DNA from 3 places in the Arthrobacter sp. NPDC056493 genome. Region 3 is predicted to be linked to each of the others. Evidence: riboswitches for the same ligand, from Rfam matches in the RefSeq annotation. Region 3 holds a riboswitch; each other region holds the start of a gene.

Region 1 (2,252 bases), on a different contig from region 3:
GTCCACGCCCTACCTCATCAGGCCGCTCGAGTGGGGCGCGGACATCGTGGTGCACTCGGCCACCAAATACCTGGGTGGACACGGGGCCGCCATTGCCGGTGTCATCGTGGATTCAGGCAACTTCGACTTCAGCAGGGACCCGGAACGCTTCCCGGGCTTCAACACGCCGGACCCCACCTACAACGGCCTGGTCTACGCCCGCGACCTCGGCGCAGGCGGTGCCCTGGGAGCCAACCTGTCCTACATTCTCAAGGCGCGGGTCCAGTTGCTCCGCGACCTGGGCTCCGCGGTGTCCCCGTTCAATGCGTTCCTCATCGCACAGGGCCTGGAAACATTGAGCCTGCGCGTGGAGCGCCACGTGGCCAACGCGGTGGCCGTCGCCAGTTGGCTGGAAGCCCGGGGCGATGTGGAGTCGGTGGCCTACGCCGGCCTGCCGTCCAGTCCCTGGTACGAGCGTGGCCTGAAGTACGGGCCCAAGGGCACCGGCGCGGTGGTGTCCTTCACCGTGGCGGGCGGAGCCGAGGCAGGCAAGCGCTTCGTGGACGCCCTGGAACTGCACTCCCACGTGGCGAACATCGGTGACGTCCGCTCCCTGGTCATCCACCCGGCGTCGACCACGCACAGCCAGCTGACTCCGGAACAGCAGGGCGTGGCCGGGGTAGCCCCTGGCCTGGTCCGGCTGTCCGTGGGCCTGGAGCACATCGACGACATCCTGGCCGACCTCGAGGCCGGATTCCGCGCGGCGAAGGGCGCCTGATTCCAGGTGCCGCAGGTGGAACTCCCGGCCCCTGAGCGGGCCGGGAGTCACACAGCCGTCACATTCTTCGCGCAGATGTCCGCCTGTTTCGTAAACTGGGCAACAGGTCATGAGTGCCAGCGACAGCCCCGGCTTGCTGGCCGGCAACCCTCCTTCCGCGGTGGGGTGCCCCGGGTGAAGACCTGGCCTGCCGGACAGCTGCCGGCGGGCAAGCGCGTAGAAGAGGTTTACCCATGACGATTTCCGTCAGCAGCACCGACGTTCCCGCCGGCAAGACGCACAGCCGCACAGTTTCCAGCCGAGCAGTTCCCGGCGACACGGTTCTTCCCGACGGCACGGTTCTTCCCGACGGCACGGTCCAGTACCTGAATATTGGCAGCCTGGAGCTCGAGGCCGGCGGATTCCTGCCCGACGTCACCCTGGCCTATGAAACCTGGGGAACGCTCAACGCGGAAGGCTCCAACGCCATCCTCGTCCAGCATGCCCTCACCGGCAGCACGCACGTGACGCGTGGCGCCGGTGACGAGGAGGGCTGGTGGGAACAGCTCGCCGGGCCCGGTGCGCCGGCGGACACTGACAGGTTCTTTGTCATTTCCATCAACATCCTGGGCGGCTGTTACGGGTCCACCGGACCGTCGTCGACCGCGCCGGACGGCAAGCCCTGGGGCTCGCGCTTTCCGCTGGTGACGCTCAGGGACTCCACCGTTGCCGAGGCGAGGCTCGCCGACCGGCTCGGCATCGGCAGCTGGCACGCCGTGGTGGGCGGATCCATGGGCGGGGCACGCGCGCTCGAATGGGCAGTGACTTTCCCGGAGCGGGTGCGCCGCTGCGGCGTCATCTCCGTCGGTGCCAGGAGCACCGCCGAACAAATCGCTTTCGCGCAGGCGCAGACCCTTGCCATCCGGCAGGACCGCCACTTCAACGGGGGGGACTACTACGGCGGCCCGGAACCCGAAGAGGGCCTGGCGCTCGCCCGGCGGATTGCCCACATCACCTACCGGTCCGCCTACGAACTCGATTTCCGGTTCGGCAGGAACGCCCAGGCCGCTGAAGAGCCGCTGCAGGCCGATGCCCTGGCGGGCCGCGGACGTTACCAGGTGGAGAGCTATCTCGACCACCAGGGCAACAAGCTGGTCCGGCGCTTCGACGCCAACAGTTACATCGCCCTGACGGAAGCACTCATGAGCCATGACGTCACCCGCGGGCGGGGGACACTCAAGGAAGCCCTGGCCCGGGTCACCGCCAACTTCTTCGTGGCCGCCGTCGAGACGGACCGGCTGTACTTTCCCGCCCAGTCGATGGAACTCGCCGAGGCGCTGCCCGGGAATGTGGACGTGCACATGATCGATTCGCCGATCGGCCACGATGGCTTCCTCACGGAGATCGGCCAGCTGAACGCCCAGCTCAGGGAACATTTCCTCAACTGATTCCGGAGCCGTCCTTGCGACCGGAGCCGGCCGCATCGTGGCAACGCCGCCGGCGTACGTGTGCATTT
Region 2 (2,252 bases), on a different contig from region 3:
GCGGAAACGGCTACGTACGGCTCAGCCAGGGTGGCGGACGGTTTGAAATGCGACCGGTATTCGCCGACGGACTCCAGGACCGCGGCCGGGGCCACATGATAGTTCGCCCCGAAGGGCAGGCCGAGCTTTCCGGCGAGCCGGGCACTGGGGCCGGCGCTGGACCCGTGGATCCAGAACCCGGGAGCGTGGCCCTGCGCCGGGTGGACGGTGACTTCCGTGCCCTGCGCTGCGCGGTATTCGCCGGCGAAGAACGCGATGATGTCCTGGACGTCGTTTTCGAAGTTGTCCGCATCACCGGCCACCCGCCCCAGCAGATCGGCCTGGACCTGGAAGCGCTCGGGAAACTTCCTGCCGAACAGCGGCCGCGGGGCCGGGATCACCAGGCCGTCCACCACGCGGTTCCCCGAAGGGCCGGAGGAGGCCGGCGAAGGGGCCAGCGGAGCGGGAGCCCCGGCCTCTTCGGCCGGCACCTTGGGCACCCCGGACCTGCCAAAGCCGAGGTCCACGCGCCCCGGGTACAGGGCGGACAGTGTCCCGATGTTTTCGGCGATCTGCACCGGCCGGTAGTTACCCAGGATGGTGGCCGCCGTTCCCACCCGGATGCTGCTCGTCGCCGCGGCAATGAGGGCGGACAGGACGTGCGGGGCGGAGCCGGCAACGCCCGGACTCAAGTGGTGTTCGGCCAGCCAATAGCGGCTGTACCCCAGCGCCTCTGCCGAGACGGCCAGCGCAATGCTGTTCCGCAGGGCGTCTGCGGCAGTCTGGCCGGCGGAGACGGGGCTGAGATCAAGGACCGAGAGGGGAACCGCGGAAGGCTTGGGCATGGCAGAACACTACGGAGCGTCCGGCGCCGGCCAAACTCCTCCGTCACCGTCCTCAACGTCCGGAAACCGGGGGTAACCGGAGCCCAAAATCCGTCACAAATGAAGGCTGCGCATGACGGAATGCACCGCTGCTTGACGCGGTATTTCCCGAATTGACACCACGAGACCGGCGGTTTGGAAAAGTCCGGCCAGCCCTCCTAGATTCAACGTCTAGGTCCAGAGTCAGCACGCCAAGGACCGGCTCGTGCTGCGGCAACCCTCAGGCATTTGATGGCGGGGTGCTCCGGAAACAGACCTGGCCGCATTGCGGCAAGTGAATGTCGAGACGGCCGTCCGCGGCCCCTAAAAAGAGGGAACCATGCCTTCATTACCCACACCCAAAAACCGTTCCGCCGTGCTCGGCATCGAGCTCGACGGGGACGGCGCACACCCGGCCGCCTGGCGATTCGCCGCGCACGAGCCCGGCGCGTTGCTCACCGGCAGCCGCATCCGGGAAACCGTCCAGGCAGCGGACATCGCCGGCTTTCACCTGGCCACGTTCAGAGACTCACGGACCACGGACACCGGGGCCGCCGGAGTCGCGGGACGGATAGATGCCGTGCAGCGTGCGGCCTTCGCCTCGACGGTAACAAGGTCGATCGGCCTGGTGCCCGAAGCGGGCGTGGTCTACACGGAGCCCTTCCACGTGGCCACCCAGCTGGCGAGCCTGGACTATTCCTCCCGCGGCCGGGCAGGGTGGCTGGTCAGCGCAGAGAACACGCCGCAGGAAGCACGTTCCGTGGGCCGCGACCAACTTCCCGCCGGGGAGGCCGGCGCGGAGGCGGCGGACGTCGTCGAAAGCGCCCGGCGGCTGTGGGATTCGTGGGAAGACGACGCCGTGATCCGGGACGAGGCCACCGGCCGGTTCCTCGACGCGGGCAAGCTGCACTATGCGGATTTCGAGGGAAACCGGTTTTCCGTGAAGGGCCCGTCGATCATTCCGCGCCCCTTCCAGGGGCAACTGCCGGTAATTGCCCCGGCGGCGCTGCTGCCCGCCGTCGAAGCCGACGTGGCGCTGGTAACCGCGGCCAAGCCGGAGGAGCTGGCGCCAGCTGCGGAGGCTGCAAGGAACGCCGGCGCCCCGCGCACACTCCTGGAACTGGACGTGGTCCTCGACGCCCGTGGCCAGCGGGCAGCCGACCGGCTGGCCGAACTGGAAGCGCACGAGCCATGGCAGGGCGGCGCCCGCTACGTGGGAGACGCGGCCGGGCTGGTGGAGCTCCTCGCCGAGCTGTTCCAGCAGGGCGACGGGGTCTGGATCAGCCCCGCGGTGCTGGACACCGACCTTCCGGAGCTGGCCGCCCTGGTGCTCCCGGAACTTCGGCGCAGCGGCCTGCTGTCCAGCCCCCTCCCGGGCAGCACCCTGCGTGAATCCTTCGGCCTGCCCCG
Region 3 (2,252 bases):
CGGCCTGGGTATCGGGGCTCCAGCCGGCGGCGTCGTGATTAAAGGTCAACTTAGTTCTTTCCCAGGTTTGTCGGCAGGCCACGGTTCTTCCAGCCGTTCACGGTGCGCTCACCGTAGCGGTCAGGCTCACCCTCGAAGCCTTCGAGAACGTTGTAGGCCGTGAAGCCGGCCTGCGTGGCGGCGGTGGCGGCAGCGATGGAGCGCTGGCCGGAGCGGCACAGGAACAGCAGCTCCACCCGGGTGTCCTCGGGCGCCTGCTGCTTCAGCTGCTCGACGAAGTCGGGGTTGGGAATGCCGCCGGGAAAGGTCCACTGGATGAAGAGCGGATCGTTCTCCGTGGCCTTGGTGTCCGGAATGCCGATGTGCGCCCATTCGCCCTCGGTGCGCACATCCACGAGGACGGCGCCTTCCTCGAGCTTTGCCCAGGCGTCCTGGGGGGTGAGGTCTCCGGCGTAGCTCATGCGTGCCCCTCGAAAGCCTGGGCGGTGAGGTCCTCGTCGGAGTCCAGCCGGTCCACGGCGGTGGCGACGGCCGCATCTGCGGTGGCGATGGCGGCAGGCAGGATGACGGCCTGGGCCACGATGACGCTGGTGCCGTTGAAGGTGGCTGCGGGGCTGCCGTGCAGCACGTATCCCTCGGCCAGGGCCGCCGTGATGCGCTCACAGAACTCGCGGTTGTCCGGCCCCGTGATCAGGCGGTAGGACAGCTTTTCCTCAGGTTTATCCTGCTGGGACGGCAGCGTTGCAACGGCGGGGGCGTCTGACACGACGGATCTCCTTTTCTCACGCTTGCAGCTCGAAGTGGTCGATATGCCGAGTATTCACCTGAGGCACCCCGCCGTGGAATGGAGGGTTGCCGACCGGCCAGTCAGGGCTTCATGCCGGTACTCATTACTCCCCAAAAACGTAACACTGACGACGGCGGCGCGCACCGCCGCCGCCGTCATGTTCCGTAACGCATCGGGCCCGGTGTGAGGCCGCGTTGCGGTTACAAAGCCGGTGGCCGGGAGGATAATGACGGAAGATGAACCGCCGTAACGCCGGATGAAACCAGGCCACAGTGAATGATTCGACCGCGAATACAGTGACTCCCATGCTGCACTTTGGATGGTTCGTGGGCCATGGCTTCGGGGTTCAGGGCTGGGGCACGCCCGGCTACGGAATCGGCTATGACTGGAAGAAGCCGGCCCCCTATCAGCATGCGGTCCGGGAGTTCGAGCGGGCGGGGCTGGACCTGTTCATCATCGAGGACTCGCTCACCGTCCCCGACACTTACGGGGGCAGCGCGGAGGTCTCGCTGGCGCAGGCGTCCTTTGCGCCGAAGCACGATCCGCTGGCGCTGGTGCCGTACCTGCTCTCCGCCACGGAGCACCTGGGCATCGTGCCCACCATCAGCGCCTCCTTCTATCCGCCCTTCACCGCGGCCCGGCTGCTGGCAACCCTGCAGCACTTCTCCAACGGGCAGCTGGGCTGGAACGTGGTGACCTCCGGCAGCGACCTCGCCGCGCAGAACTACGGACTGGACCAGCAGATCGAGCACGACCTCCGCTACGAGAAGGCCGAGGAGTTCGTGGACGTCGTCCGCAAGCTCTGGCGCAGCTGGGAACCGGACGCCATCCTGGAGGACACCCGGGCAGGCATCTTCGCGGACCACACGAAGGTCCGGCCGATCCACCACGACGGCGAGTTCTTCAAGGTCCGGGGACCGCTGAACACGGCACCGCTGCCGGAGGAGCCGGTGCTGGTGCAGGCCGGGGCATCGCCCCGGGGCAAGGCCTTCGCCGGGGCGAACGCGGATGTTGCCATTGCCCTGGCCCGCGGCGTGGACGGCATGAAAGCGTACCGGGACTCCATCCGCGCCGAAGCCGCCGGGGCCGGCCGGAACCCCGACGACGTCAAGGTGCTGTTTGTCCTCAAGCCCACCGTCACCAGTTCCAGGGCCGAGGCCGAGGAGTTGAGGGCTGCCCGGCGGGAGCTCACCCAGCGGGACATCGACAGCCAGCTCAACTCGATCTCCTACCTGTCCGTCATCGACTTCAGGCAGTTCGACCTCGACGCGCCCCTCCCCGAACTCAGCACCAACAGCAACCAGGGCACCCTGGAGCACTTCTCCAAGGCCGCGCCGCCGGGTTCCACCTTGCGGCAGATCCTGCAGGCCCGCAGCGGCGGCGCCGGTGACAGCATCATTGGCACCGCGGAAGAAATCGCCGACTACCTTGAGGAAACCGGGGCCGCGGTGGGCGGCGACGGGTT

Evidence for each region. Region 3 has a riboswitch for S-adenosylmethionine ahead of ACFQ50_RS06670 (DUF1737 domain-containing protein). Riboswitches for the same ligand answer to the same signal wherever they lie in the genome.
Region 1: linked by a shared signal. The riboswitch ahead of ACFQ50_RS03530 (homoserine O-acetyltransferase) and the one ahead of ACFQ50_RS06670 (DUF1737 domain-containing protein) in region 3 are both predicted to bind S-adenosylmethionine.
Region 2: linked by a shared signal. The riboswitch ahead of ACFQ50_RS17640 (LLM class flavin-dependent oxidoreductase) and the one ahead of ACFQ50_RS06670 (DUF1737 domain-containing protein) in region 3 are both predicted to bind S-adenosylmethionine.

The regions. Positions count from the first base shown of each region.
Region 1 covers NZ_JBHTSL010000005.1:70,864-73,115, forward strand. Annotated here, with positions in the region: gene ACFQ50_RS03525 (bifunctional o-acetylhomoserine/o-acetylserine sulfhydrylase) at 1-757, shown strand, start outside; SAM riboswitch class IV at 863-978, shown strand; gene ACFQ50_RS03530 (homoserine O-acetyltransferase) at 991-2,184, shown strand.
Region 2 covers NZ_JBHTSL010000048.1:22,593-24,844, reverse strand. Annotated here, with positions in the region: gene ACFQ50_RS17645 (LLM class flavin-dependent oxidoreductase) at 1-824, opposite strand, end outside; SAM riboswitch class IV at 1,038-1,146, shown strand; gene ACFQ50_RS17640 (LLM class flavin-dependent oxidoreductase) at 1,183-2,252, shown strand, end outside.
Region 3 covers NZ_JBHTSL010000010.1:62,243-64,494, forward strand. Annotated here, with positions in the region: gene ACFQ50_RS06660 (O-succinylhomoserine sulfhydrylase) at 1-49, opposite strand, end outside; gene ACFQ50_RS06665 (rhodanese-like domain-containing protein) at 51-461, opposite strand; gene ACFQ50_RS06670 (DUF1737 domain-containing protein) at 458-766, opposite strand; SAM riboswitch class IV at 780-895, opposite strand; gene ACFQ50_RS06675 (NtaA/DmoA family FMN-dependent monooxygenase) at 1,093-2,252, shown strand, end outside.